Regions from separate parts of the Erwinia papayae genome, predicted to be linked through region 2. Evidence: predicted binding sites of a transcription regulator. Region 2 holds the regulator's gene; each other region holds the start of a gene.

The links. The regulator sigma-54, encoded in region 2, starts transcription at its own class of promoters, with help from an activator protein. The targets are predictions, from matches to a motif close to GTTGGCACANNTTTCGCTNT.
Region 1: AC3RPL_RS17765 (gamma-glutamyltransferase family protein) is a predicted target of sigma-54. The motif match lies at 1,868-1,887, and genes of this name have one in related genera.
Region 3: glnK (P-II family nitrogen regulator) is a predicted target of sigma-54. The motif match lies at 2,733-2,752, and genes of this name have one in related genera.
Region 4: AC3RPL_RS17265 (circularly permuted type 2 ATP-grasp protein) is a predicted target of sigma-54. The motif match lies at 3,018-3,037, and genes of this name have one in related genera.

What each region holds. Positions count from the first base shown of each region.
Region 1 is NZ_JBZCHT010000013.1:335,036-342,717, reverse strand. Features, by position in the region: gene AC3RPL_RS17775 (AtzE family amidohydrolase) at 1-48, opposite strand, end outside; gene hpxX (oxalurate catabolism protein HpxX) at 45-233, opposite strand; gene AC3RPL_RS17765 (gamma-glutamyltransferase family protein) at 246-1,832, opposite strand; gene hpxU (MurR/RpiR family transcriptional regulator HpxU) at 2,041-2,880, shown strand; gene AC3RPL_RS17755 (hypothetical protein) at 2,880-3,014, shown strand; gene AC3RPL_RS17750 (transporter substrate-binding domain-containing protein) at 3,189-3,974, shown strand; gene AC3RPL_RS17745 (amino acid ABC transporter permease) at 3,984-4,652, shown strand; gene AC3RPL_RS17740 (amino acid ABC transporter permease) at 4,649-5,305, shown strand; gene AC3RPL_RS17735 (amino acid ABC transporter ATP-binding protein) at 5,286-6,023, shown strand; gene AC3RPL_RS17730 (pyridoxal-phosphate-dependent aminotransferase family protein) at 6,176-7,414, shown strand; gene hpxK (allantoate amidohydrolase) at 7,414-7,682, shown strand, end outside.
Region 2 is NZ_JBZCHT010000013.1:1,263,455-1,271,136, forward strand. Features, by position in the region: gene arcB (aerobic respiration two-component sensor histidine kinase ArcB) at 1-190, shown strand, start outside; gene mtgA (monofunctional biosynthetic peptidoglycan transglycosylase) at 1,062-1,781, shown strand; gene npr (PTS phosphocarrier protein NPr) at 1,827-2,099, opposite strand; gene rapZ (RNase adapter RapZ) at 2,096-2,950, opposite strand; gene ptsN (PTS IIA-like nitrogen regulatory protein PtsN) at 3,034-3,516, opposite strand; gene hpf (ribosome hibernation promoting factor) at 3,722-4,009, opposite strand; gene rpoN (RNA polymerase factor sigma-54) at 4,032-5,465, opposite strand; gene lptB (LPS export ABC transporter ATP-binding protein) at 5,513-6,238, opposite strand; gene lptA (lipopolysaccharide ABC transporter substrate-binding protein LptA) at 6,245-6,793, opposite strand; gene lptC (LPS export ABC transporter periplasmic protein LptC) at 6,765-7,340, opposite strand; gene kdsC (3-deoxy-manno-octulosonate-8-phosphatase KdsC) at 7,337-7,682, opposite strand, start outside.
Region 3 is NZ_JBZCHT010000009.1:2,085,541-2,093,222, forward strand. Features, by position in the region: gene tesB (acyl-CoA thioesterase II) at 71-931, shown strand; gene amtB (ammonium transporter AmtB) at 1,023-2,312, opposite strand; gene glnK (P-II family nitrogen regulator) at 2,343-2,681, opposite strand; gene AC3RPL_RS14790 (SmdB family multidrug efflux ABC transporter permease/ATP-binding protein) at 2,949-4,715, opposite strand; gene AC3RPL_RS14795 (SmdA family multidrug ABC transporter permease/ATP-binding protein) at 4,708-6,477, opposite strand; gene AC3RPL_RS14800 (Lrp/AsnC family transcriptional regulator) at 6,524-6,982, opposite strand; gene AC3RPL_RS14805 (PLP-dependent cysteine synthase family protein) at 7,094-7,682, shown strand, end outside.
Region 4 is NZ_JBZCHT010000013.1:244,398-252,079, reverse strand. Features, by position in the region: gene AC3RPL_RS17280 (flagellar basal body-associated FliL family protein) at 700-1,167, shown strand; gene AC3RPL_RS17275 (FliA/WhiG family RNA polymerase sigma factor) at 1,182-1,865, shown strand; gene AC3RPL_RS17270 (cupin domain-containing protein) at 2,303-2,890, shown strand; gene AC3RPL_RS17265 (circularly permuted type 2 ATP-grasp protein) at 3,073-4,509, shown strand; gene AC3RPL_RS17260 (alpha-E domain-containing protein) at 4,503-5,432, shown strand; gene AC3RPL_RS17255 (transglutaminase family protein) at 5,429-6,229, shown strand; gene AC3RPL_RS17250 (proteasome-type protease) at 6,391-7,101, shown strand; gene AC3RPL_RS17245 (hypothetical protein) at 7,151-7,483, shown strand.

The sequences.
Region 1 (7,682 bases), 930 kb from region 2:
AACCAGCGCGTGCTTCAGCCCGGCAATGGTAAAAGAGGCAAGATTCATGCTTTATATACCCCTGCCACTTCCAGCCGGTCATCAAGGGGGAAAGCCATCAGCGGGTCGGCCATCGCCGCAATACGGCTGAACTGGATCAACAGCTCTGCACGACGTTGATCGTCCAGCGGAACGTCAAGCACCTGCTCCATTTGTGCCAGATAGCTTGCCCAGTCGGGCGAACGTTGCATCATTTTTCTCTCCTGTTAAAAACCGCTGGCACTGCCGTTACTACGAGGGTCGGCAGCGCCTTCCAGCATACCGTTAGTGTGTCGGACAATGGCACCGTCATGACCGACGGCTTCACTGAAGTCAGGCAGTGCCTCAACCTCATGACCCAGCGCGCGCAGCTGTTGAAAGACGTCGGCTGAGAAACGACCTTCCAGTTTTAGCGACTCGGAAGATTGCCCCCAGGTGCGACCAAGCAGCCAGCGCGGTGCGCTGATGCTTTGTTGCAACGGCATCCCCAGCACCACATGGCGGATAAAAATGGCGGCCTGGGTTTGCGGCTGGCCGTCGCCGCCCATTGAACCGTAGACCAGAGTACGGCCATCGTGCAGCCGTGCGGCGGCGGGGTTGAGGGTATGGAACGGCTGCCTGCCCGGTGCCAGCGCCAGCAGATGCCGGGGATCGAGGCTGAAGGCCGCGCCGCGATTCTGCCAGGTGATGCCGGTATCCGGGATCACCACCCCGCTGCCAAATTCGTGATAGATGCTTTGAATAAATGACACCGCCAGCCCGCTGCTGTCCATCACCCCCATCCACACCGTATCACCAGGACCTTTGCCGCTTCCCCACGGGGCAGCTCGTTGATCGTCGATTCCGGCCGCCAGATCGGCCAGCAGGCCGGAATTTAACAACGACTGCATCTGTTCCGACATATGGCGTGGATCGGTGATGTAGCGATCGCGCAGGCCAAAGGCCAGTTTGGTGGCCTCAACAATGCGGTGAATCGTCTGGACTTCGTCGGCTTCTGCCATCTGCAACGCGTCGGTCATCCCCAGTATTGCCAGCGATACCAGGCCCTGGGTCGGGGGCGTCAGGTTGAAAATTTCACCATACTGATGGCGGATGCGCAGCGGCGTACGGCGCTGCGCCTGATGCTGATGAAGATCCTCAAGGGTTATCGGCATACCCAGCAGGGACATCTCTTTTGCCAGCTTGTCGGCCACGGTGCCACGGTAGAAGCTGTCCAGACCTTCTTCGCTGAGGATACTGAGGGTGTGAGCCAGCTGCGGCTGGGTGAAACGGCTGCCGGCAACCGGCAGTTCGCCATCCGGTAAAAAGGTGTCGGCAAAACCAGGCTGGCTGGCCAGCTCAGCATACTTGGCGCGGGTGGCATCGGCCTGCGACCGGGTGACCGGAATGCCGTCTGCGGCGTAACGAATGGCATCAGCCAGCAGGCGTGAAACCGGCAGGGAAGGACTGCCCCATTCCTGCGATATCGTTAAAGCTTCCGCCCAGCCGCTGACGGTGCCGGCGACGGTCAGCGCCGCCTGTGGGCCGCGGTGGGGGATAGCGGCTGCGCCCTGATAAAAAGCGATATTGGCCAGCGAACCCGCCGCACCGCTGGCATCGATGGCAATCGGCTCACCCTGAGGCGGCACAATCAGCCAGAAACCATCGCCACCCAGCCCGTTCATATGCGGATAAACCACCGCGACAGTGGCAGCAGCGGCGACCATTGCTTCAATCGCATTCCCGCCTTCACGCAGCACGGCCACCGCACTCTCACTGGCCAGATGATGAGGCGTCACGGCCATGCCAAGCGGGGCGATATTACTCTGGATCATTACATTCTCATTTTTTGGGTGACAGAACATAGTCAGAAGCAAGAGCTGTTCCAGTTTGCCGCTGGCCGGGCAAATGGGCGATAAATAATCGCGGCCAGCGGGCAACGCTGTTCTCTGTCGGCAGCGGGGAATGAAATAATTTTTTCAGCAGGCACGGTATTTGTATAGGCTATGTTCCCTGACACGAAAGTTACAAAGGTCATACGCCATGAAGCAGCTTGATGAACGTCTGAAAAGCCACTATCCACAACTCTCGCCCCAGGAGCAGCGGGTGGCAGACTTTGTTTTCGACCACTTCGACGATTTGATCAGCTACAACAGCGCAGAGCTGGCGAGGCTCAGCAACGTATCCAAGGCCACGGTGAGCCGTCTGTTCAAGCGCCTTGGCTATGAAAAATACAAAGACATGCGCGACGAGTTACGTACCCTGCGCCAGAGCGGCATGCCGCTGACAGATAACCGGGATGCGGTGCAGGGTAATACGCTGCTGGCGCGGCACTACAAGCAGGAAATGGCTAATCTCACCCAGTGGGTAAACAGTCTGGATGCCGGACAGTTTGGTGAAGTGGTGCAGCAGATGGCGGGGTGTCGGCGTATATTTATCATCGGCATGCGCAACTCCTGGCCGCTGGCGCTGCACTTACGTCAGCAGTTGCTTCAGGCCCGTGGCGGGGTAGTGCTGCTGCCGCAGCCCGGTCAGACGCTGTCAGAAGAGCTGGTGGATATGACTCCCGAAGATATGGTGGTGGTGATGGCCTATCGCCGCCGTCCACGCATTATCAAACCGCTATTGCAGCAGCTGCACAGCCGTGCCATTCCGACGCTGGTGATTTGCGAACCGCAAGCCCAGGCACTGATTGCCCTGACCCGCTGGCAGCTTTGCGCTCCGCTGGACAGCGTGTCTGCCTTTGACAGCTATGCCGCCGCTAACAGCCTGATCAATCTGCTGGCTAATGCGCTGTTGCATGAACTGCTCAGCGTGGGACGTCAGCGCATTCATCAGATAGCCGAGCTGTACCAGCACCTTGATGAGCTGGAACAGCGCTGATGGGGCGCCGTTTTGGTGCTTTGCTTTGTTTTGGTGCAAAAAAAATAACCCTCTCTGGCTTCAGCATGGCGTGGAATTTCCGCCGTGGTGAAAACCTCACTGCAATCGGTTGCGTTGCCGTCAGTCTGCTGTAAAACAGCTAAACATCTGGTTTTTTGTCTGTTTTCTCATTATCCCTGATACCGTCACCTTTCCTCGGTAATACGGCCAGAACTATTTTGTGGTGCGTATTCGTGGCTGGCACATTAGTTGCAAATGGCTTTATCAAGAATCTTTTGTTTCATGATCGCTTAACCGGGGAAAACAGAATGAAAAAAGTATTACTGGCAGTAGTGGGTGCAGCGCTGATGTTAACTCAGGTGACACATGCGGTAGCGGATCAGCTACAGGATATTGAAAAGCGTGGGGTTATTCGTATCGCCGTGCCGCAGGACTTTCCACCTTTTGGCTCTGTCGGAACGGATCTCCAACCGCAGGGCTACGACATTGACATGGCGAAGTACCTGGCGAAACAGATGAAACTTAAGTTGCAGCTGGTGCCGGTCACCAGTGCTAACCGCGTCCCCTACCTGCAAACTGACAAAGTGGATCTGGTGATTTCCAGCCTGGGTAAAAACCCGGAGCGTGAGAAAGTCATCGCCTTCAGCCGCGCCTATGCACCGTTCTTCCTTGGTGTGTTTGGTCCAAAAGATGCCCAACTGAAAGATGCCGCCGCCCTGAGTGGCAAATCCATTGGCGTGACGCGTGGCGCAGTGGAAGATATGGTGCTGACCAGCGTTGCGCCGAAAGATGCTGAGGTGAAACGTTATGAAGACAATAACACCACCCTGTCTGCGTACCTCTCCGGCCAGGTGCAGTATGTCGCTACCGGTAACCTGGTGGTGGCGGCTATCTCCCGCCAGAACGCGGATAAAGCGCCTGTTGCCAAATTTATGCTGAAGGATTCCCCGTGCTTTATTGGTCTGCGCAAAGATGAACCCGCGCTGAAAGCGAAAGTGGATGCACTGATTGAGCAGGCCATCAAAGATAAAACGCTGAATGGCCTGTCCGAACAGTGGTTGAAAGCGCCATTACCGGCCGATCTCGGCGCGTAAGGAGAGCTGATGACCGGACAACTCAACTTTCCTGCACTCTGGCCGTACTGGCCGGAGTTACTGGCCGGGCTGTGGGTGACCATTCAGCTGACCGTGCTGGCTACCCTCGGCGGTGTGTCGTTGGGGATTCTGGGTGCGGCCCTGCGCAGCGGCCGACCTTCGCTGGCGGGGCGTCTGTGGGGCTGCTACGTTGAGCTGATCCGCAACACGCCCTTTGTGGTGCAGCTGTTCTTTATTGTGTTTGGCCTGCCCAACCTGGGACTCAAACTGACCGCGGGTGAAGCAGCGCTGTTAGCGATGTTGATTAACCTCGGTGCGTACAGCACCGAGATCATCCGCGCCGGGATTCAGGTGACGCCAAAAGGCCAGTGGGAAGCCGGGCGCGTGCTTGGCCTGACCCGCAGCCAGACGTTTCTGCGCGTGGTGTTGCCCCCCTCGCTGCAACGTATTTATCCGGCGCTGGTCAGCCAGTGCATTATTGTGATGCTTGGCTCATCGGTGGTTTCGCAGGTCTCCTATGAAGAACTGACCTTTGCCGCCAACCTGATCAAGTCACGCACCTTTTTAAGCTTTGAAGTTTATCTGGTAACCACCTTTATCTACCTCGCGTTGTCGGTGGTGATGCGGCAACTGCTGCTGGCAGCCGGACGCAAATGGTTAGGAGGCGCGGCAGCATGACGACCTTTACCGACTGGGACATCCTGCGCAATCTGCTGCTGGCCGCACGCTGGACGCTGTTGCTGTCGCTGGCCGCTTTCTTTGGCGGTACCCTGGTGGCGATGCCGCTGGTGATGGTCCGGCTTACCCGGCGTCGCTGGCCGAACCGGCTGATCCGGGGTTACATCGAACTGTTTCAGGGAACGCCCCTGCTGATGCAGCTGTTCCTGGCCTTTTTTGGCGTGGCGCTGTTTGGCATTGATGTTTCTCCGTGGACCGCCGCGTCGCTGGCGCTGACGTTTTACACCAGTGCGTTTCTGGTGGACATCTGGTTCGGCAGCGTTAAAGCCCTGCCGAAAGGGCAGTGGGAAGCCTGCCGTTGCCTGGGGCTGAATTTTGGTCAGACCCTGTGGCGCATGGTGCTGCCACAGGCGTTGCGTATTGCCATCGCACCGACGGTGGGTTTTGCGGTGCAGGTGGTGAAAGGCACCGCGCTGGCGTCGATTATCGGCTTTGTCGAGCTGACCAAGGCGGGCACCATTCTCAATAACGTCACTTATCAACCTTTTAAAGTTTTCGGGCTGGTGGCGCTGGGCTACTTCCTGATCTGTTATCCGCTGTCCCGCTACAGCCAGTACCTGGAGAAGAAATTCAATGCCGCTCATCACCATTAATCAGGTGCAGAAATACTACGGTGACAACCACGTACTGAAGGGCGTGGATCTGGATATTGATATGGGTGAAGTGATCTCGATCATTGGCCGCAGCGGTTCTGGCAAAAGTACTCTGCTGCGCTGCATCAACGGTCTAGAGGGTTACCAGGAAGGCAGCATCAAACTGGGCGGTATGACCATTACCGACCGCGATTCCCAGGCGCGTGAAATCAGCCGCTCTGTGGGTATGGTGTTCCAGAACTTCAACCTGTTCCCCCATATGACCGCGCTGGAAAACGTCATGCTGGCACCACGGCGGGTGCTGAAAAAGAAAGAAGCAGAATGCCGTGCGCTGGCAAAACAGATGCTGGAAAAGGTCGGGCTGGGCGAGCGAATTGACTACTACCCCTCCAGCCTTTCCGGCGGTCAGCAGCAGCGCGTGGCGATTGCCAGGGCGCTGGCGATGTCTCCGAAGGTGTTGCTATGTGATGAGATCACCTCGGCGCTCGATCCGGAGCTGGTTGGCGAAGTGCTGAAAGTGCTGGAGCAGCTGGCGAAAGAAGGCATGACGCTGATCCTGGTTACCCATGAAATGAATTTCGCCCGTGAAGTGGGCGACCGCGTGGTGTTTATGCACCAGGGGCGGGTGTGGGAACAGGGCGACAGTAAAACGGTGTTCGCCAGCCCGCAAACCCCGGAGCTGAAACAGTTTATCTCGTCGGTGCGCGGTCTCGGCTGAGCGCATCAGATTATCAGGAGCCTGCCCCGCCAGCTGGGTCGTTACCCGTCCGGCCCGGCAGCGCTCATCATCTTCCCTGTTCCCTGCGGTCGGCTGGCGGGTTGCCAGCAATACTGCTTACCGGAACAGGTGCCAGGTAAAGGACAAAACAGATGGATTTAACAACATACCCTCAGATTAACCCGCCACAGCGTCTGCTGATGGGACCGGGACCGATCAATGCCGATCCGCGAGTCCTGCGTGCCATGTCCGCACAGCTAATCGGGCAGTACGATCCGGCGATGACCCATTACATGAATGAAGTGATGGAACTCTACCGTGGCGTGTTCCGCACCAAAAACCGCTGGACGCTGCTGATTGATGGCACCTCACGCGCGGGTATTGAAGCGATCCTGCTGTCGGCCATTCGTCCTGGCGACAAAGTGCTGGTGCCGGTGTTTGGCCGTTTTGGTCATTTGCTGTGTGAGATTGCCCGCCGTTGTCGCGCTGAAGTACACACTATCGAGGTGCCGTGGGGCGAAGTCTTTAGCCCGGATCGCATTGAAGATGCGATCAAAGCGGTTCGCCCGCGCCTGCTGTTGACGGTGCAGGGTGACACCTCAACCACCATGCTGCAACCGCTGGAAGAGTTGGGCGCAATCTGCAAAAAGTACGGAGTGCTTTTTTACAGCGATGCCACTGCGTCACTGGCCGGTAATCCGCTGGAAGTCGATGCCTGGGGGCTGGATGCCGTTTCCGCCGGGATGCAGAAATGCCTTGGCGGTCCCTCCGGTACTTCACCGATTACGCTCAGCCCGGAGATGGAAGCGGCGATCCGCAAGCGCAAATGCGTGGAAGAGGGGATCCGTACTGCGGCACACCAGGATGGTGATGACGAGATGATCTGGTCCAATTATTTCGACCTTGGGATGATCATGGACTACTGGGGACCGGAGCGTCTGAATCACCACACCGAAGCGACCTCAGCCCTGTTCGGCGCACGGGAATCTGCGCGTCTGATCCTGGAGGAAGGACTGGAGAACGGTATTGCCCGTCACAAACTGCACGGTGACGCGATGCTGAAAGGCATTCAGGGGATGGGATTAGACACCTTCGGCGACCTGCAACACAAAATGAACAACGTGCTGGGGGTGATGATCCCTGAGGGCATCAATGGCGATGCCGTACGTAAACTGATGCTGGACGATTTCGGCATTGAGATCGGCACGTCATTTGGTCCGCTGCACGGCAAAGTCTGGCGTATTGGCACCATGGGCTACAACGCTCGCAAAGACTGCGTGATGCAGACGCTGAGCGCGCTGGAGTCAGTGCTGAATTATCAGGGTTTCAAAACCACCCAGGGCGCGGCGATGCAGGCTGCCTGGGATCACTATGCACAGGGGAACGGCTGATGAGAAATGGCCTGATGAGCGCGGCACAGGCGGCGCAGGCTGCCGCCAGGGTGATGGATCGCTGCGACCAGCTGGCTGAAATCAGCGAAACGCCGGGGCAACTTACCCGCGTTTATCTCTCTGCTGAGCATCTGCGCGCTAACGCGCTGGTGGGGGAGTGGATGGTGGCGGCGGGGATGCGCGTCTGGCAGGATGCAGTCGGTAATATTTGCGGTCGTTATGAAGGTGTTGCGGCAGGGGCACCCGCGCTGCTGTTGGGTTCGCATCT
Region 2 (7,682 bases):
ACACAAAATCAAAGGCGCGGCGGGTTCGGTAGGATTGGTGCATTTGCAACAACTGGCGAAACAGATTCAAAGTCCGGAACTACCGGCCTGGTGGGATAATGTCCAGGAATGGATTGAGGAGCTAAAGCAGGACTGGCGGCATGATGTGGAAGTGTTACGGGAATGGGTTACAGCTTCACAAAAAAAATGACCCCGACCGAAGCCGGGGTGCGCGAATACTGCGCCAACACCAGGGAAAAGGGTAACCTGCGCTATTCTGATAAGAGTGTAAAAAAGCACAGGCAAGGTATTGGTTAAAACGCTCAGGAACTACCTTAGCAAATCTCACATCACATGTTACCAGATTCATTAAAATGTGTGATGTTGAGCAGCGTTTCCAGACAGAAAACATTAATTTGATGACACAGTCAAGCACGGAATGAATTTATACGCTGTATTGGTCAATAAATGTTCTGTTTTGGCGTTTTACAGCCCTGTCAGGTTAACAGGTTTTCATTACGCGCTGAAATGATCGCTAGCAGTAATGCTGAATAAAATTCACTGTCAAAAGGCAATATTTAACTGTCTGTAAAACATATTTTTTTATGAGATTAAGGTCTCTGACGAAAAATGATTCGCAATGAAGTGAAAAAAGCCGGATGACAAGATTTTAAGAATCGTTTTTACCAGAACCATGGTCAGCTATTAATGTTCAAATTAGCTGCTGAGATCCGCTGTAAAAAGCCTGATAACTGCTTACCCTGGGTGATATATGGGCGATAAGATTAATTTTGCAAAAGCCAGAAGGTGTAATGCATTAGATTTGTGAATCTATAGGTTTTTACATTTTCCGGTTGCTGGTAATACCTCTTTCCGGTCAATCTGGCTTGTTTAGCGGATGGAACCGATTCCTGATGAACGGAAGTGGTTGAAGCTGTTGAGGCATTTATTTTTTCCTGGAACCACAAAGGTTTAAAAAGTGGTTTTGAGAACATTTACCGGATACGTTAACCTGCAATTTGGGAAGACTGGGGACGATAAATGGCTTCTGAAATGATTAAGAATGTTATGGATACAAATCTATGAAGCAGCGTAAGAGCGGAATCTTACAGCAAGTTAAAAAAGTCGTGTTTAAAGCCTTACTCAGCATTACCGGATTGTGGATAGCTGCAATTCTACTTTTTTCTTTTCTTCCGGTACCTTTTTCAGCCGTGATGGCCGAGCGGCAGCTTACAGCCTGGTTCAGAGGCGATTTTGGCTATGTGGCTCACTCCGACTGGGTTGGGATGGACGACATTGCGCCGTGGATGCCACTTGCGGTGATAGCGGCAGAAGACCAGAAATTCCCCGAACATTGGGGATTTGATGTTCAGGCGATTCAGACCGTGCTGGATAATGATGGTGGCCGGATGAGAGGTGCATCGACGTTGTCACAGCAGACTGCGAAAAACATGTTTTTGTGGGATGGGCGGAGCTGGATACGTAAAGGTCTGGAAGCGGGGCTGACCGTGGGGATTGAAACGGTATGGACCAAGAGAAGGATTCTGACGGTGTATCTGAACGTGGCCGAGTTTGGTAAAGGTGTTTTTGGGGTGGAAGAGGCCTCGCAGCGCTATTTTCATAAACCGGCAAGCCGTCTGACCATGTCAGAGGCGGCTCTGCTTGCCGCAGTATTGCCCAATCCGATCCGTTTCAGGGCTGATGCACCTTCAGCCTATGTCCGGCAGCGACAGCAGTGGATTTTACGACAAATGCGTCAGCTGGGTGGCGAAGGCTTTCTGCAACAACATAACTTGCGTTAACGCCACACAGGCCAAGATGAGAGCGAACTCTCCTGGCCTGATGCGTTAATCCTCGTCGAAACCGGCATTGAAAAGCTCAATGACCGCAGTCAGCGCTTTTTCTTCCTCGGGACCTGTAGCTTCAATTTCAATATGCCCCCCTTTTGCTGAGTCCAGCATCAGCAGGGCGATAACGCTACTGGCTTCGGCCTCAGTACCGCTTTCATTTCTTAATAATACTTCTGCATCAAAGCTCTGAACCAGTTCAAAGAGCTTCATCGCCGGGCGTGCATGCATTCCCAGCTTGTTCTTAATCTCAACGGTTTGTCTGACTGTCATGATTTGCGTTTTTCCAGGGTACGATGGCGGGACTGGACGTTTTTACCGCGCGAACGAAAGTATTCTGCCAGCTGTTCGGCAATGTAAACCGAACGGTGCTTACCTCCGGTACAGCCTATGGCAACGGTGAGGTAGCTACGATTGTTAGTTTCCAGCATCGGCAACCACAGCTCAAGATAGCTACGGGTCTGATAAATAAAATTATGTACTTCAGTATGGCGATCAAGAAATGCGGCTACAGGCCGATCCAGTCCGGTCATTGGCCGTAGCTTCGGATCCCAGTGTGGATTAGGAAGAAAACGAACGTCGAAGACGTAATCAGCATCAATTGGAATACCATGTTTAAAACCGAATGACTCGAAGACCATGGTCAGCTCACGTTCACGTTTCCCCAGCAGAGGTGTGCGTAGCATTTCAGCCAGTTCGTGGACCGACATTTCAGAAGTATCAACAATCAGGTCTGCTCTTGAACGTAAAGGTTCCAGCAGATCGTTTTCTTCATCAATGGCACTTTCCAGTGAGAGGTTTTTACTCGACAGAGGGTGCAAGCGCCGTGTGTCACTGTAGCGACGTATCAGGGTATTGCGATCGGCGTCCAGAAACAGCAGCTGAGGAGAGAAGCTCTCCGGCAGACTGGTAAGTGCTTTTTCGAATACTTCTGGTGATTCTGGCATGTTGCGCACATCAATGCTGACTGCGGCTGAAATGTTGCGCTCTGCCAGAGAATTTGCCAACTCCGGCAGCAGTACTACGGGCAGATTGTCCACGCAATAAAAGCCCATATCTTCCAGTGCACGCAACGCAACTGATTTGCCAGAACCCGATCGACCACTGACGATCATCAGCACCATGACTTATTCTCCTGATTGGCCGGTTTACGGGGGGTAGCAGCGATCCGGGTCATGTTCTTAATGCCTTAGCCTGTCCGGCAGGACTAGTGATTCTCTTCGGGGCTCTCTGCCATGATCCCGAAAAGTTCTTCATCACTCTGTGCCGCACGCAACCGGCGGCAAACCGTTTTATCCGCCAGCCGTTTAGCCACCAGGGAAAGAGTGTGTAAATGCGTTTTACACTGATCGGCAGGCACCAACAGTGCAAACAGCAAATCGACTGGTTGATTATCAATGGCATCAAAAGCGACGGGCTGATCGAGGCGAATAAAGACGCCGACGGCGCGCAACGTGTCTTCCACCAGCTTACCGTGTGGAATAGCGATACCATTGCCGATACCGGTACTGCCCATCCGCTCCCGAGTCAGGATTGCTTCGAAAATGGTCTGGTGCGGAAGATTCAGCTGTTTGGCTGCTAACTCGCTGATAATCTCCAGCGCCCGCTTTTTACTCTGGCAATGTACGCCATTGCGGGTACAGGACACGCTCAGTACCGAGCTCAGTTCCAGTGTTAAGTCATTGTTCATCATAGTTTCACTTACGTGTTTATCTTCGCCTGCAAGATAGCGGACTTTAGGTGTTCCCCGGGGAACCATGCCTGCCATCGGTCGACTGCTCATGCCTTATTGATCAACGGCTCGTACTCCAGGAGAAGAGTACGAGCCGACACATCTTACGTCACGTTCTTATTAAATAAGGGTGGCGAAAAAATATTCAATTGCTGAGTGAAATTTAATGCTGTTTCAACTTGTCTTTATGTTTATTCAGCTGTCGGGTCAGCTTGTCAATCAAACCGTCGATTGCTGCATACATATCTTTCTCTTCGGAGGTGGCATGCAACTCGCCGCCGTTAACATGCAGGGTTGCGTCAGCGATTTGGGTCACTTTCTCAACCTTAAGCACTATATACACCTGGTTTATCCGGTCAAAATACTGCTCCAGTTTGGCAAATTTAGCCGTGACAAACTCCCTTAAAGGTTCAGTGATTTCTACATTTTGTCCGGTGATGTTGAGTTGCATACGCTTTTCCTTATCTGTGCGTTCAGACCAGTTGTTTACGTTGGTTTGATGGCGGAATGGATAAAGACTCTCGATACTTTGCGACGGTTCGCCGTGCCACCATAATTCCCTGCTCGGAAAGCAGAGTCGTCAGCTTACTGTCACTAAGCGGTTTGGCGGGATTCTCCGCCGAGATTAATTTTTTCACCAGAGCACGAATCGCGGTTGAAGAGGCTTCACCACCCCCTTCCGTATTGACGTGGCTGGAGAAAAAATATTTCAGTTCAAAAATACCACGTGGGCTGTGCAAATACTTTTGCGTGGTAACACGTGAAATGGTGGATTCATGCATATCCACCGCACTGGCGATGTCTGCCAGTACCATCGGGCGCATGAATTCTTCCCCCTGCTCAAAGAAGGCCTGTTGCTGATCGACAATGCAACGGGTCACTTTCAACAGCGTATCATTGCGGCTTTCCAGGCTTTTAATCAGCCACTTTGCCTCTTGCAAGTTGCTGCGAATAAACTGGCTGTCGTTATCATTGCGACCTGAACCGCCTAACGATGCATAGTGCTGATTGATCTTCAGTCGGGGGACGCTGTCCGTGTTCAGATCGACCGTCCAGCGTGTACCGACCTTACGCACCAGCACATCAGGAATAACATACTCAGGTTCGCTGGTATTGATCGACTGGCCTGGGCGGGGGTCGAGCGACTGGATGAGTTGCATGGCGTTTTTCAGCACATCTTCTTTCAGCCGCGTGACACGCATCAGGCTACGGAAATCATGATTGGCCAGTAAATCGAGATGGGCGCTGACAATCAGCCGTGCTTCTTTGAGAAAGGGCAGGTCTTCTGCAAACTGGGAGAGCTGGACCAGCAGGCAGTCACGCAGATCGCGGGCACAGACACCAACCGGGTCAAAACGCTGCATACGTTTAAGAACGGCTTCAACCTCATCCAGCGTCAACTCTTCATTGCCAATGCTTTCCAGAATCTCTTCCAGAGACACCGTCAGATAACCGGTGTCGTCTACCGCATCAACGATGGACGTCGCGATGGCGCGATCGGTATCAGTAAAAGGCGTCAAATCCACCTGCCACGTCAGATAATCCTGCAACGTTTGGGTGGTTTCTCCCTGATAAACGGGGAGTTCATCATCGTGATAATCGGTTCCGGTTCCGGAAGGAGTTCCCGCGGTATAAATTTCGTCCCAGGTGGCGTCCAGAGGTAACTCTTCCGGCATATCCTTTTGTTCCAAAGCCTCACGCGTATCCAGCGCTTCTTTTTCCTCGTATTCTCGCGAGTCGACTTCCTCATGAATGTCGGTTTGCTCTAGCAACGGATTGCTTTCCAGCGCCAGCTGAATTTCCTGCTGTAGTTCAAGCGTAGAGAGTTGCAGCAGACGAATGGCCTGTTGCAGTTGTGGCGTCATGGCAAGCTGTTGGCTAAGCCTGAGTTGCAAACCTTGCTTCATATTCAGAATAGAAATTCCTCAAAAATCTTACCGGGTTTAACACCTTATCAGAGTCTGAACTCTTCGCCCAGGTAGACTCGTTTAACTTGTTCATCTTCCAGAATTTGTTCTGGCGAACCATGGGCAATCAGATGTCCCTGACTGACAATATAAGCGCGCTCACAGACTGCCAGCGTTTCGCGCACGTTGTGGTCGGTAATGAGTACGCCTAATCCACTGTCACGAAGATGCTCGATAATTTTTTTGATATCAATAACCGAAATCGGGTCAACACCCGCAAAAGGCTCATCCAGCAGGATAAATTTCGGATTGGCTGCCAGCGCCCGGGCGATCTCTACCCGTCGCCGCTCACCTCCAGAAAGCGCCTGTCCCATGCTGTTGCGCAGGTGACTGATATGGAACTCATCCATTAACTCATTAGCGCGATCTTCACGTTGTTCTGGCGTCAGGTCGTCACGAATTTGCAGTACCGCCATCAGGTTGTCAAACACGCTCAGGCGACGGAAGATGGAGGCTTCCTGAGGCAAATAACCAATACCCCGTCGGGCGCGGGCATGCAGTGGCAGTATGCTGATATCTTCTTCATCAATGATGATGCGACCGGCATCGCGGGGTACTATCCCCACCACCATATAGAAAGTCGTGGTCTTGCCTGCGCCGTTGGGTCCAAGAAGACCAACAATTTCGCCGGAATGAACTTGCAGGCTGACATCTTCGACCACACGGCGGCCTTTGTAGGCTTTCGCCAGATTTTCTGCAATTAACGTTGCCATAGCTGATTAGTTACTCTTTTTCTGTCCAGTGGACGGGTTACCTTTATCCTGCAACTGTGAAGGAACCAGAACGGTAGTGACACGCTTGCCGGTGTTGCCATAGGCCTGCATTTTCTGCTCTTTAACCAGATAGGTAATCCGATCGCCTTTAACATTGCTGTCGAGCTGTTCAAGATAGGCATTGCCGGTCAGCTCAACAAAGTCTGTTGCCAGTTCATAATGCATTTTCAGGGCGTGGCCTTTAACGGGTTTACCGTTATCCTGCATTTGATAAAAAGTGGCGGGATTACCGTAAGCGTCAACAATCGTTTTTTTACTGTCTCCGCCCGGACGGGTAACCACCACTTTGTCAGCGGTAATTTTAATCGAACCCTGGGTGACGATAACGTTGCCGGTGAAGGTAGCTACATTACCCTGCATATCCAGCGCCTGGTTTTCGGAATCCACATTGACCGGTTTATCTGAGTCTCCGGTCAGTGCGAGAGCTGGCAGGCTGGCAGCCAACAGCAGGCCGAGTGTCAAAAACTTAAGGTTGTTTTGCATTTTGAATTTCATAGGAGGTTTTGACCTTTTCAATCAACTCGGCAGTTTTGTTGCGTAAATTCCCGCGCATTTTCATGCCGGTAGAGTTAAAGCTGGTGCCATATAGCGTCACCTGATCTTCTGAAGTGACATCCTGAGTGACAAGGTTGACGACTGCATTATCGGTTTTGATTCTTTGCAGTTGGGCATCCTGAGTCAGGCTGTTGACCTCAACATGGCCGTAAAGATACAGCATGCGATCATTGGTCAACTTCGCTTTGTCAGAGCGCACTGACCAGGTGGGAATTTTATTCTCATCGTAGGTGGTCATGATTGGGTTATCGAACCAACTTACCCCATCAAGGGAAAAATAAGTCACTTTGTCTGACACGAGCTTATAGTTCAGGGCTCCCTGCGGGTTATAAACCACGGTATTCGATGACTGGCTGGTGTAGGTTGGTTCCTGGCCGTTTCCCGCTGCGGGTGCGGCGCTGTTGTCGTTATCAGCCAGATTCCAGCCAATAAGCACGATAGCCACCAGGGCCAGCAACAGCGTAATCCAACGCCTTGTTTTACTCATACAGACTGCCCTTTGGCCTCATCAAACTTACCCTGCGCGATCAGTATCAGATCGCAAATTTCGCGCACTGCGCCGCGACCGCCTGCAATGCGCGTGACATAGTCAGCACGCGGAACAAGTACCGGGTGGGCATCTGCCACCGCCACACTCAGCCCTACCTGTTCCATTACCGGCCAGTCGATCAAATCATCACCAATATAAGCCACTTGCTCGGGCTGAAGTGACAGTTTATCCAGAAGTTCGCGGAAGGCCAGAATCTTATCAGACTGGCCCTGGTAAAGATGCGTAATTCCCAGCGTCGCACAGCGGTCAACCAGCAACTTTGCGTTACGACCAGTGATA
Region 3 (7,682 bases), on a different contig from region 2:
AGGTCGCCCATTGACGAAAACTGGTCGGATCTCGCAAACTGACCTGAAGATGACTTTTAAGGACGCCCTGATGAGCTGCGCATTGCATGATCTTTTAAATTTGTTAGATCTCGAAAAGCTTGAGGAAGGTCTGTTTCGTGGCCAAAGTGAAGATATTGGCCTGCGCCAGGTATTTGGAGGCCAGGTCGTTGGACAGGCTATCTGTGCTGCCAGACAGACCATTCGATCCGAACGGATAGCCCATTCTTTCCACAGCTATTTTTTGCGTCCGGGCGACAGTCAGAAAGCGATTATTTATGAAGTTGAAACATTGCGTGATGGTCACAGCTTCAGTGCCAGGCGAGTCAGTGCAATACAAAACGGTCAGCCGATTTTCTATATGACCATCTCATTTCAGGCACCGGAAACCGGCTTTGAACACCAGAAAACCATGCCAAAAACGCCAGGCCCGGATCATCTTCCAGCCGAAAGTGACATTGCCAGGCAGCTCGCGCATTTAATTCCACCACAGGCACGGGAAAAATTTCTTGCGGAGAAACCGTTAGAAATCCGCCCGGTAAAATTCCATAACCCGCTGAAAGGCAAGGTCGATCAACCTTTACGCCATGTATGGTTACGAGCGAACGGTACGCTTCCACCGGATCAACAGATTCACCAGTATTTGCTGGGCTACGCATCTGATTTCAATTTTCTGCCGGTTGCACTGCAACCCCACGGCAAAGGCTTTCTTGAGCCGGGTATGCAGGTCGCCACTATCGACCATTCAATGTGGTTCCATCGCCCCTTTGATCTGAACCAGTGGCTGCTGTACAGCGTGGAGAGTACATCAGCCTCCGCGGCCAGGGGATTTGTTCGGGGAGAATTTTTTACTCAGGATGGGACTCTGGTCGCCTCAACGGTACAGGAAGGTGTGATACGTATGCGTCAGTGAACCGGATGGCAGGCGGGAATATTTAGTGGAAAATAACAAAACGGCCCTCTCAGGGCCGTTTGTTATTATGAACAATGCTTAGAAAGTGAACTTACTGGTTGTAAGCATTCTCACCGTGACTGTTCACGTCAAGACCTTCACGTTCCTGATCTTCCGGCACGCGCAACCCAACGATCATGTCAGCCACTTTGAAAGCAATAAAGGCAACTACGCCAGTCCAGACAATAGTAACGCCTACGCTCAGCAGTTGGATCCATACCTGATGGCCCATCGTCACACCCTGAGCATAACCCACACCGCCCAGAGAAGAAGATGCGAAAACACCTGTCAGGATACAGCCCACAATACCGCAAACACCATGCACCCCGAAGACGTCACAAGGGTCATCTACGCGCAGCCATTTTTTCAGGGTGGTGACGCCCCACAAACCGGCAAGACCACCAACGATACCGATAATCAACGCCCCGCCGACACCAACGTAACCACAGGCTGGCGTAATGGCAACCAGACCGGCAATCACCCCGGAGCAGACACCCAGCAATGAAGGCTTACCACGTAATGCCCACTCGCCAAAGGTCCAGCTCAGCATGGCACCGGCCGTAGCCATAACGGTATTCAGGAATGCCAGACCCGCAATTTCATTAGCCGCACTGGCTGAACCAGCATTAAAGCCAAACCAGCCCACATAAAGAATGGCAGTACCGGTGAAAACCATTGGCAGGTTGTGTGGTTTGAACGCTTCTTTACCGAAGCCAGCACGTTTACCCACCAGGTAAGCTCCCACCAGGCCGGCAACAGCTGCGTTAATATGCACCACGGTACCACCAGCGAAGTCCAGCGCGCCATCCTGTGCCAGTAAGCCACCTGACCAGACCATATGGGCGATAGGCAGATAGGAGAAGGTCAACCAGATGGCAACAAAAATCAGCACCGCTGAAAAGCGAACACGTTCGGCGATGGAACCCACGATCAGGCCAACCGTGATGCAGGCAAAAGACGCCTGGAAAGAGACGTGAATATATTGATAAAACGTACCCACCAGCGCAGTGAGCTGAATGTTTTTCAACATCGCCATACTGAAGCCGCCGAAAAATGCGTTGCCTTCACTGAACGCCAGCGAATAGCCATAAACCATCCACAACACGCAGACCATCGCGAAAGTAACAGAAACCTGGGTCATCATCGAAAGGACGTTTTTAGCGCGGATCAGACCGCCATAAAACAAAGCAATACCGGGCAGGGTCATAAACAGCACCAGCGCGGTGCAAATCATCATAAAGGCGTTGTCAGCTTTATCTGCCACTGGCGGGGTCGCGGCCATCGCAAGCGACGGTAACAGGGCCAGGCTGGCAAGGCCAAATACAGCAAGTTTTTTATTCATTTTATCCCATCCCATCACAATTCTTCGCCTCTACAGCGCAGCTTCGTCAGTTTCGCCAGTGCGAATGCGGATCACTCGCTGTAGCTCTGCAACAAAAATTTTGCCATCACCGATTTTACCGGTGTAGGCAGCCTTGCTGATTACATCAATCACTTCATCAAGCTGATCTTCTGCAATGGCAATGTCTATTTTTACTTTTGGCAGGAAGTTCACGCTGTACTCAGCACCGCGGTAAAGTTCTGCATGCCCTTTCTGGCGACCAAAACCTTTTACTTCGGTAACGGTCAGCCCCTGAATGCCGATAGAAGAGAGCGCCTCGCGCACATCCTCTAATTTAAATGGTTTGATTACCACGGTAACCAGCTTCATACGATCCCCTCCAGGTATTGAAATAGTTGTTTCACCCGACACGGAATCAGTTAAGCAAAGGCTGTGCCATAAATTAAAAAGTGGAATTTTTCAGATGATTAGTCAGACAGGCCCTGAATCAGCCTGTTGCGACAAAAAAGCTGAGAGTAAGGTGAAAGCAGGCACCGGGCCACATGAGCGCACCTTAAAAGTGCATTGTGACTCAATGATGTGCAAAACTGCTTTTGCAAGCCCCTCTCTGCATGATATTGGTGCAACGAAGCGGCATCATTGCGCAGTTGCACTCGCTTCTAACTCTTCCCCCACCAGTTGAAGCTGATACATTTGCCAGTAGCGGCCTTGCTCTGCCAGCAGCTGTCGGTGATGGCCCTGCTCAACCACGCGGCCACGATGCAGAACATAAATGGTGTCCGCCTCAATAATGGTAGAGAGGCGGTGGGCAATAACTATCAGCGTGGTTTGCTGGCGCACCAGCCGCAAAGCTTTCTGAATCGCCTGCTCGGTGCCGGAATCAATATTAGCCGTCGCTTCGTCCAGAATAAGAATCTGCGGAGAGTCAACCAGCACACGAGCCATTGCCAGCAGCTGCTTCTGCCCTGTTGACAAGGTATTCCCCTGCTCACCCAGTCGGGTATGGATCCCTTGATCCAGACTTCTGGCCAGTTCTGCCAGTTGGACGGTTTCCAGCGCCTGCCATACCGCATCTTCGCTGATATCCCGTCCCAGCGTCACATTGGCAAAAAATGTATCGGCCAGCACCACGGGATCCTGCTGAACCAGCGCCACCCCCTGTCTTAAAACAGGGTGAGACAGCGTATTCAGCGGCCTGCCATCAAGGCTAATCTCTCCCTTTATCACCGGGTAGTAGCCCATAATCAGATTGGCCAGCGTACTTTTTCCACTGCCGGTGTGCCCGACAAGTGCCACGAAATGACGGGATGGAACGGTGAGATTAATATCACTCAGCACCTGCCGATCTTCACGATAGGCGAAGGCCAGATGACTGATATCAACACGGCCCGAGCACAACGGCCGATCGTCGCTGCCATAGGGTTGCCGTGGCGCATCCATCAACTCAAAAATTCGCTCCCCCGCCACCACGGCCTGTTGCAGCATTGACTGCTGCGTGGTCAGCTCGATTAGCAGTTCATTCAGCCTGCCCAGATAGTTAATAAAGGCATACAGCACGCCGACTTCGATACTTCCCTGTCCGGAAAAACCGAATAACATCATCAGGCCGCAAAGGATCAATGCGGAAAACAGGCTGAGCAGAGGACGTAACAGGAAACCATCCAGCCGCAATGTTTCCATTCTGGCCAGATAATGCGAACGACTGGCCTCCCCCATCCGCTCGCCAAACCGCGCCTGCTGACGAAATTGCTGGATGACACTCATTCCGTTGATCACTTCATTAAAGCCGTTATTAATGTCGGCCAGATAACTGCGCACCCGCCGCACGATGGGTGTACTGAGACGTTGATAAATCAGCATGACGATAATAACCGCCGGGAAAATAGCTACAGCGACCAGCGCCATCTTCCAGTTGAGGCTGAACATGGCCACCAGCATCGCGCCAATCAGCGCTGCGCTGCGCAAAACGGTTGCCACGACCGTCACATAGAGATCGCGTACCACTTCCGTGTCATTGGTGACACGCGAGATAATTTGCCCTACCGGTTGTGTATCGAAGGCGCTTAGCGGCTGGCGTAACGCAGCATCCATAACATCAGTTCGTAAGCGCTGAACGACGCCTACCGCAGCCCGGTTAAACAGCAGGGACTGGCAGTAATGCAGCAAATCGGCCAGCATCTGCAACAGAATATAACTGACCGCCAGCCCGCTGACTAAGCCCAGCGGCATACGATGTTTCGCCACCAGATGGTCGATAAAATAGCTGACCAGCACCGGACCCAGAACTTCAGCAGCTGCCGAAATCCACAGCAACAACACCGCCAGACCAAGAGATTTTTTCCAGGGCTTTCCATAGCTCAACAATCTTTTCAGCGTCGGCCAGAATTGAGTCAGATTAGCCATGAGGAACACCTTTCTCAATTTCATCCTCGTCCAGCGCGGCCTCAAGCTGCTGATAACGATACATATCCTGATACCAGCCGGGGTGTTCTGTCAGCTCAGAGTGCTGGCCGCGTTGCACCACCATGCCGTTCTGCATCACCAGGATTTCGCTGGCTTCCTGTAACGCGGACAGGCGATGAGCGCTGATTATTACCGTTCTCCCCGCGCCCCACTTACGCAAATTCTGCAAAATGAGATGTTCTGTCCGACCATCCACTGCCGACAGCGCATCATCCAGCAACAAAATTTCGGCATCCAGCAGCAGCGCTCTGGCAATCGAAATACGCTGCTTCTGACCTCCTGACAGCATCACACCGCGCTCGCCCACTTCAGTTGCATAACCCTGCGGCATGCGCAAAATATCTTCGTGCACGTTTGCCATTCTGGCAGCCTGTTCTATTTCATGCTGACTGGCCGTTGGCCGCCCGAGCGCAATGTTATTCGCCACCGTATCGGAAAACAGAAAAGGTGTCTGACTGACGACGGCCAGACGGCTGCGCCAGCTGTCGAGATTGATCTCCGGCAGTGGAATACCGTGATAACAAATCTCACCGTTTTCAATATCAAAATGTCGCTGGATCAGACGGAGCAGGGTCGTTTTTCCTGAACCGGTCGGCCCGCACACCCCCAGCATTTCACCCGGTTTGAGGCTGATATTCACCTGCCTTAGTGAAGAATGCTGAGTGCCGGGATAACAGAACTCGCCAACAGCAATCTGCAACGGACCTCGCTCTGCGGGTAGCACTTTACTGCCATCTGTCACCGCAGGCGTTTCAGCCAGCAAAGACTGGATCCTGACCCAGGCTGCACTACCCCGCTCAACAATATTAAACATCCACGCCAGAGCCAGCATCGGCCAGATCATCAGCCCCAGATACATGACAAAGCTGGTTAACTGACCAAGCGACATTTGCCCATGCCAGACCAGCCAGCTTCCTCCACCTACGGCCAGCAAATTAGACATTCCAATCGCGACGTAGATGGTGGGATCAAAACGCGCGTCAACGCGCGCTACCCGAAGGTTTTTTTCTCCGGTATCACGAGCGATATCTGCAAACTGGCCAGACTGATGGTCTTCCAGTCCAAATGCTTTGATCATGCGGATACTGGTCAGGCTCTCCTGAGTTTGATCATTAAGGGATGAGAATGCTGCCTGCGCCAGTTTAAAGCGGTGATGCAACTGTTGCCCGTAACCTTTGATTATCAGAGCCATCAGCGGCATTGGCAGCAGTGCCAGAAGGGTAAGTTGCCAGCTGATTTGTGTACTCATTACCACCAGAACAGCCAGACCCATCACCAGCGAGTCCACCAGCGTCAGCACCCCTTCCCCGGCGGCAAACACCACGCGATCCACGTCATTGGTGGCACGGGCAATCAAATCTCCGGTTCGATGACGCAGATAAAACTCCGGATGATGGCGACTTAGCTGGCGATAAAAATCCTGACGGAGTTCAACCGCCAGTTGGTAAGACGCACCGAACAATAATACCCGCCAGACGTAGCGCAGCAGATAAATAACCACGGCGGTTGTCAACATCACGCCTGCCCACATCATTAACCGGGATCCACTCATCTGCTGATGAGTGACACCGTCAACAATAGTCCCGACCACTTTGGGCGGCAGGAGCTGTAGCAGCGCAATGATAATCAACAGAAACACCGCGCCAAGATAGCGCCGCCATTCCCGAATAAAAAACCAGCTTAACTGGCTAAACAGTCGCACAGTAAACGTCCTGGTTAAATTTGAGCGAAATTTTCATAAACAACCATCAGTTGAGCGGCAATGCCGTGGTGTATTTGATCTCTTCCATCGCGAAGCTCGACGTTACATCCAGTAAACCCGGAACCCCGTTAACCAGACGTTTGTAAAAGGCATCATAGGATTTCATATCCGCCACCTGAATACGCAACAGGTAGTCATATTCTCCGGCCATACGGTAGCAGCCCATCACTTCGGGCATTTCCTTAACAACCATTACAAACTGCTGATACCAGCTGCTGCTGTGTTGCTGCGTTTTAATCAGCATAAAAGCCGTCAGCGGCAGGGAGAGTTTCTCCGCATTTAACAGTGCCACACGGCCGCGAATATAGCCTTCATCTTCCAGCCTTTTCAAGCGTTTCCAGCATGGGGTGGTCGTAAGATGTACCGCATCTGCCAGCGCCTGCAATGATAATGTGCAGTCATTCTGCAATAGTGCCAGTAACTTCAGGTCAGTTTTATCTGTCATTCCTCTCCCCACGAGAATAACTTTCTCCAGAAAGACGATTATAAAGTAAAAAGAGAAAACTTTTTTCCTGTGTATAGCTTACTCTCTAACAAATTTTACCAGGACATAAAAATGAAAAATCAGTGGGTTTCCCGTGCAATACAAGAGATTAATGCCGACATTCAACGTTCAGCGGATACTCACCTGATTCGCCTGCCATTACCTGGCTATCCTGGCATCTGGCTCTACCTGAAAGATGAAAGCACCCATCCCAGTGGCAGTCTGAAGCACCGTCTGGCACGTTCACTGTTTCTCTATGGTCTGTGCAATGGCTGGATCAAAGAAGGCACACCCATTATTGAGGCGTCCTCGGGGAGCACTGCGGTATCAGAAGCCTATTTCGCCCGGCTGCTGGGTCTGCCATTTATTGCCGTGATGCCAGCCACTACCGCCAGACGAAAAATAGAGCAAATTACCTTCTACGGAGGCCGCTGCCACTTTGTCAGCGACCCCTGCCAGATGTATGCCGAATCAGAGCGGATGGCGCGTGAGCTTAACGGCCATTTTATGGATCAGTTCACCTATGCTGAGCGTGCAACCGACTGGCGTGGTAATAACAATATCGCCGACAGCATTTTTCAACAGATGAAAAACGAACCGTTTCCCATTCCAGAAACCATTGTCATGAGTGCCGGAACGGGTGGAACCTCGGCAACTATTG
Region 4 (7,682 bases), 1.0 Mb from region 2:
TGAGTGGTGTAAGTTACCACGGTTATCTTTAATATTCTTTTTTTTAATGGCTACTGACTTTTATGTTGATAAACTGGCCTGATATTTCAGCCATAATTGTAGCAGTAATATTTTATTGCTCTGAAGTCCCGGCGTATTCAGCTTTATACTGTTTTACATTTTTTACAGCCATCAATAATCAGAGGTATGTTCATTTTTTATCTGTTTAAAAATGGCGGATGACTTTTGCTCCACAGGTTAAAAATAATCATTGCTATCATTATTCTTATATCCATGCAGGCGGTATTGCTGCGATAGCCCCGTAAACTCAACCCGCTCTGGTTATCGTACCGTCCGGGTAAATCTGTGTACTGCACTTTGTGACAGTCGACGTCATCCTTATATTTTTAAGCATAAATATCCCGGCGCTTTTCTTCCTCTTTATGATCTTATATTTCCGCCTGGCGGAAGTGTTACTTCCTCCTCGGTAATTCCAACTATATGAATATTAAGATTTTTTAATACTGGCACGGCTGTTGCAATATTAATTGCGGTTCGTTTCGTTATCCAGCATATAAGGTCATTCCCCCTGATTATGTATACGAAACAACTTCAGGTGGCGTCAGAAAAGAGAGCGACAGCAGTCGCCTACATTTGAGGCCCTTTGCATCCTGAACACCAGGGGGCTGTAACGGCATAATACTGACAATGGTTTACATCATGACAATAAAATCTTTTTTCCTCATTTTGCTTCTGGTTGTGACCGGAGCAGTCGTCAACGCCGGTCTGGTGGTAATGGGTAACCACTATCTCCAGAGACCCGTCAAACCAGAGGCAAATTCACCTGTCGTCTCAACCCGTGCAGAACAGCATGGATGGCAATACGTTGAAGTAAAAAATCTGCGGGTGTCTCTGGACGATAAAGGCACAGGCAAACACGCTTTGTCACTCGATCTGGCTCTTAGCGCCTCAGACGATGTGCGTGCGCAGCAGACTGAAAATCTGTTGCCAGAAATCAAAGCGTTCACCCTCGATATATTCAACTCCCTCTCTCCGGATGAGGTGCGCAGCATGAACATGATGGAGCTGCGCCAGCTGATGATGGAGAGATATCAATCAGACTTCGATGCTATCAACGTGTTGATGCCTTTCACCGATCTTACTCTTTCAAAAATGGTCTTTATGTAATGGCGCATCAGGAAATGTTAAATAAGCTGTCGGCACTGACGCCAGCTGAAGAGAGCCATCACATACAGCAATGGCTACCTCTGGTAAGACGCATCGTCCGTCAACTGGCCCCGCAGGCTAACAGCATGATTGATCGGGAGGATATTGAACAGATTGCGCTAATGGGGTTGCTGGAGGCACTGCGACGCTATGGCGTACCTGACGAGCAATTTGCCAGCTATGCCGCTCAGCGTATTCGCGGTGCGGTACTGGACCAGTTCCGTCTGCACGACTGGCGACCACGCACTCTGCGGCAAAAAACGCACAAAACCAACGATGCCATTCGCGCTATGTCGCGTAGCCTGGGGCGAGAACCGACCCCGGAAGAAGTTTGTCAGCAGCTGGCGATGAGCAGTGACGATTATCAGCAATATCTGATGCTGGAGAGCGCCGGTACGATGGAGAGTTTTGATTTGCTGCTGTCAGGAGAAGGTAAAGACATAGCCCTGGAGGGGCGACGGCTGGAAGAGGAGATAGAAACGCAGCGTACCCTGGCGATGGCCATTGCATCGCTGGAAGATCGCGAAAAAATTATTCTCAATCTCTACTACAAACAGGATTTAAGTCTGAAAGAGATTGCGTTGGTTCTGGATCTGACCCAGGCCAGAGTGTGTCAGTTAAATAAGCGGATTGGCGACAAAATTAAGGCGTTTTTTTAACGTCTCCCGGCTGAAATCCGGGCGGCCATGTGCAGCGCAGCCGCCAGTGAACGGCGACTGCGCGGTGTGCCGAACCTCAACGGGAGAATGGCCATTTTTACGCTCATCATCCGGGTAACAGTGTTTAATCGATTGCTGGCCGTTTATCTGAAACCTGTCAGGGCCCTTGAGCCAGGCATTGTTTGGCTCTCCCGGTGGGACTCCTTCCCACCGGACTTTTTCAGCGCCCATTTCCGATGAAAATTGACGCTTATCCCGCCAACGGCGACGTCATACTTCTGAGCTGTACAGCGCAGCGGTGAATTTGACTTAAGCTCCATAAAATTAATGCGTTATGTGATCAAAAGCCGGGCCTGGTGATTGCAAGTTTTTGCGTAAGTGCCACACTTGATTAACAAACTGTTTTCACGTCTGCCACAGTCAACAGGAGACGCCGTATGTTGTCCTATGCTGGTAGTTTGCTCACCATGATGTCTTTCGCTGCCGGCACATTTTCTGCGGGGGCGTCAAACAATCCACAATATATGACCTTTCAGCCCGCCAATGGCGTACCGAATAATCCACTGCCGCTGATTATCTATCCGCAGGTGGTGCCGGAAGGCGAAGAGGACATCCCCAGCTATTTTGAAGATCTGTTTGCCCACCATCAGTGGCTGCCACGCTGGCGTTATCCGGTCTATCCTTATACCCATTACCATCCAAACGCGCACGAGCTGCTGGGGATTGCGGCGGGATGGGCGCAGATTCTGTTTGGTGGTGAAACCGGGCGGGCTGTCACTCTTCATGTCGGCGATGCGGTATTGATCCCGGCGGGCGTAGGGCATCAGCAGCTGGCTTCCAGCGAGGATTTCTTTGCGGTGGGAGCCTACCTGCGTGGCGTACAGCCGGAAACCCGTCGCGATGAACAGGAATTGCTGGCGCAGTCGGTTGCGCAGATTGCCCGCGTGCCAATGCCAAAGCATGACCCGATTACCGGTGGAGAAGGCGCGGTGACGGAGATCTGGCATCCATTGCAACAGCCATAACGCCTTTTGCACCGCGATGGTGCGGGATGCTTATCACCTCTCTATAGAGCACCCTGTTCCCGCTGATGACGGCGACAGGGCTTACCGTATCGCGGCTGCGTAACGCCACTTCTGACGCTGAGTACGTGCTGGCACGCTTTGTGCAAAATCTATTCGCGTCCATCGACATCAGAAGGGAAATCATGAATTCAGGCTATCAATCAGCGTCACAATTTTATGATGAAATGCTGCTGAGCGAAGGCCAGCATCGTCCACACTATCGCGATTACTGGCACTGGCTGAAACAGGCGGACCAGCAGGCTATCGCCCGCAAACGTGAAGAGGCTGAACTGCTCTTTCACCGTGTCGGCATCACTTTTAACGTCTATGGGCAGGACGGCGGGGCGGAACGTTTGATCCCATTCGACAGCGTGCCGCGCATTATCCCGGCCAGTGAATGGTCACGACTGGACAAAGGTATCCGCCAGCGGGTACAGGCGCTGAATGCATTCCTCTACGACATCTATCACCAGCAGCATATTCTGAAGGCAAATATCATCCCGGCGGAGCAGGTGCTGGTCAACGATCAGTATCAGCCCTGTATGCAGGGACTGAATCTGCATCGTGATATCTATGCCCATATCTGTGGGGTGGACATGGTGCGCAACAGCGACGGCGAGTATTACGTGCTGGAGGACAATCTGCGCACGCCATCCGGCGTTTCTTATATGCTGGAAAACCGCAAAATGATGATGCGGCTTTATCCGGAGCTGTTCGTGCAGCAGCGCATCGCGCCGGTAGAGCGTTATTCTTCGCACCTGTTGCAGACCCTGCGTGAGAGTTCGCCGGTGAACGATCCGGTGGTGGTGGTATTGACGCCGGGGCGTTTTAACAGTGCTTACTTTGAGCACAGCTTTCTGGCACAGCAGATGGGCGTGGAGCTGGTAGAGAGTGCCGATCTGTTTGTGAAGAGCGGGGCAGTAATGATGCGTACCACTGCCGGGCCTTGCAAAGTGGATGTGATTTACCGGCGGGTGGATGATGCATTCCTCGACCCGCTCGCATTCCGTGCGGATTCGATGCTGGGGGTGCCGGGGCTGCTGTCGGTTTATCGCGCCGGAAATGTGGTGCTGGCTAACGCTATCGGCACCGGGGTGGCGGACGATAAATCGATTTATCCTTATGTGCCCGACATGATTAAGTTTTATCTGGATGAGGACCCCATCCTGAATAATGTCCCCACCTGGCAATGTCGTCGCCCTGACGAACTCTCCTGGGTACTGGCTAACCTGCCAAAGCTGGTGGTGAAAGAGGTACACGGCGCTGGCGGATATGGCATGTTAATCGGGCCGGTTGCCAGCCAGAAAGAGCTGGAAACCTTCCGTAATCTGCTGCTTGCCAGACCACAAAATTATATTGCGCAGAATACGCTGGCGCTCTCCACCTGTCCGACGTTTGTTGACCAGGGGCTGGCTCCCCGCCATATCGATCTGCGTCCTTTTGCACTGAGCGGAGCGGAAATTCGCCTGGTGCCTGGGGGGCTGACCCGCGTGGCACTGACCGAAGGTTCACTGGTGGTGAACTCGTCGCAGGGCGGTGGCACCAAGGATACCTGGGTACTGGAGGATGACGCATGTTAAGTCGCACGGCCAGTGGCCTGTACTGGATGGCGCGCTATCTGGAGCGCGCGGAGAATATCGCCAGGGTGCTTGATGTCACCAACCGGCTGTCGCTGATGCAGGTGCGCAGCCGTTCAGATGAAGAACTGCGGGTACCGCTCAATCTGACCTCGACGACCGAACTGTTCTGGAAGCTGAATGACCGGCTGGCGATGCCTCAGCTGTTCTCTTTTTTTGTGCTTGATGACCGTAATCCCGGCAGTATTTTTTGCTGTTGGGAATCGGCCTGGAACAATGCCCATGCGGTGCGGGGCAGCCTCTCTTCGGAGGTGTGGGAAAGTATTAATTCCAGCTGGATCGAACTGCGTAAACTACGGCGAAAAGGCGTTAACAGCAGCGGCGCTGATGCTTTTTTTGACTGGGTGAAAGAGCGTTCGCACCTGTTTCGTGGCGCGATGTTCGGCACATTGATGCGCGGTGACGCCATGAGTTTTATTCGTCTTGGCACGCTGCTGGAGAGGGCGGACTGTACCGCAAGATTACTGGATGTGACGCGCTATCTCAGCGAGCAGGATGACGATTCCGTGCGGGAGTATTACCGCCTCGACACCCTGCTGCGCTCGGTGTCTGCCCGCGAAGCCTACCACACCATTTACCGACAGGAGCTGGCCAGCGACAGCGTCAACGAAATGCTGATCCTGCGTGAAGAAAGCCCGCGATCGCTGCGATCCTGCCTTGAAGAGATCGACAATCAACTTGATCTGATTGGCGGAAGTGGTGAAAACCAGCCTCGTTTACTGGTCACTGTTCTGCATGCGGAACTACGGTTTAACAGTTACGACAGGCTGGTCAGCGAAGGCCTACATCACTGGCTACAGAATTTCCTTGCCAGTCTGAATCAGATTGCCGGCAGTATTCAACAGACTTATCTGGAGGCCAAATGAAACTGGATATTGCTCATAAGACCTGCTTCAGCTATCAGAATCTGGTGAAACAAAGTACCCAGTATCTGCGTCTGACGCCGCAAAACTCCGTTCATCAGCAGATTCTGTCGTGGGATTTGCTGCTGCCCGCTCAGGCCGTCTGCACCACCGATACCTGGGGTAACGTCCTGCACGTCCTGACGCTGGATACGCCGCACCAGTCTATCGAAATTGAGGCGCGTGGCGTGGTGGAGATCCTCGATGAGGGCGATAGCGCAGCGGACCCGGACAACGCGATATCGCCGCTGGTATTTTTGCGTGTCACCCGGTTGACTCAGCCCGACCAGGCGATTCGTGAGTTTGCTCAGCGTTACTATCGTGCAGAAGCGCCGCTGGCCAGTCTTGAGCGCTTAATGGGGGAACTGTTGCTCAAAATGCCCTGGCAGCCGGGCAGTACGATGGTCACGGATACGGCGGCAAAAGTGTTTGCCGCTGGCACCGGGGTTTGTCAGGATCACAGCCACGTGTTTCTCGCCTGTTGCCGCAGCCTGAATATCCCGGCTCGCTATGTCAGTGGATATCTTTATACTGATGCCGTTGAACATGTGGCAACCCATGCCTGGGTTGAAGCCTGGGTGGATGGCAGCTGGCACAGTTTTGATATTACCAATAATACGCGCAGCACCCGACAGCATCTGAAACTGGCCGTCGGCGTCGATTACATGGATGCCTGCCCGGTCAGAGGGGTACGTTTAGGGGGCGGAAGTGAAGATATGCTGGCCGTGGCGGCGGTACAACTGCTCAATTCGCAACAGTAAGAGCTTTCAGCCAGGCGTGTGTTGTTGCCGCCTGTCTGAATACCGACAGCGCATCACCACCGGCTCTACGGGCAGTATCCCGGATGGGCAGCGTTGCCGCTTAGCAGAATGGCAGATAACACCGCCTGGCAGAACAGGCACTTAATTTAACCGGGCTAACTATGACTTACTGTGTGGCAATGCGTTTATCGTCAGGGATGATTTTTGTTTCTGACTCCCGTACCAACGCGGGGGTTGACCATATCTCGTCATTCCGCAAACTGCATGTTTTTCAGCAGGATGATGAGCGCACACTGGTGCTACAAAGCGCAGGCAACCTGGCGACCACCCAAAGCGCCCTCAGTCTGCTGCGACGAAGCTGCGAAGATGCTGAAAAACCCAATCTGATGAGCTGTACCAGCATGTATGATGTCGCGCTGTTGGTGGGGGAAACGCTGCGGGAAGTGATCAAACGAGACGGTGAGGAATTTGGCGGCACATTGATGCTTGGCGGCCAGATCAAAGGTGAGGAGCCGCGGCTGTTTCAGATCTATCCGCAGGGTAATTTCATTGAGGCCAGCACCGACACGCCCTATTTTCAAATTGGTGAGAGCAAGTACGGTAAGCCGATCATTGACCGGGTGCTACGCTTCGATACGCCATTGGATCAGGCCATGCAATGTGCACTGATCTCAATGGACTCCACGTTGGCCAGTAATATCTCCGTCGGGCTGCCGCTGGACGTGATGATGTATCACAGCAACAGTTTTAGTGCAGCCCAGCAGTATCATCTGACCGATAAGCATCCCTATTTCTCACAAATCCGTCAGCTGTGGAGCGCTGGTCTGCTCAGCGTTTTTGCCCGGTTGCCGCCACTCGAACTTGATGAATAACCTTCTGTAGGCTGCTGGCACGGTATCCCTCTCGTCCCGGCGACTTTTCATGGCGGTGATGGCAGAAGAGGGATCGTTTTCTGCTGATCGGGCCGGGCCACCGACAAAAAGATACCGGCAGGTCGCCGGTATCAAAAACAAATCCAATAATGAAAACACTACAGGTCCACTTAAGATACTAATTAAGAATAATTTTTCTTCAATGCGTTTAATCTTAAATATTTCTAATAGAAAATCGTCAGCAACGTTTTTCATCCGCCACGCACAATTTGAGTTAATACTGACCGCAATAAAGCTGCCACTTCAGGTATTCCTCTATCGTGAAAAAGAATTCGATCATCGCCTTACTGAAGTAACAGGGGGGTTACGCGTTTTTTATTAAGCTTTCACCGTTAATTACACCCAGGGATAATTAAATAAACCTGCTTTAATTCCGCTGCAATTTGCGCTCGATCACAATCTCCTGCACCTGAACCGCTGGCAGCGGCTCACTACCGCTTAATACGCAGATTTACCGCTCAGCGATTTATTTCCCCGACAATATTAAAAATTGGTCAACATGGCTGCTGCTCCGGATGGCC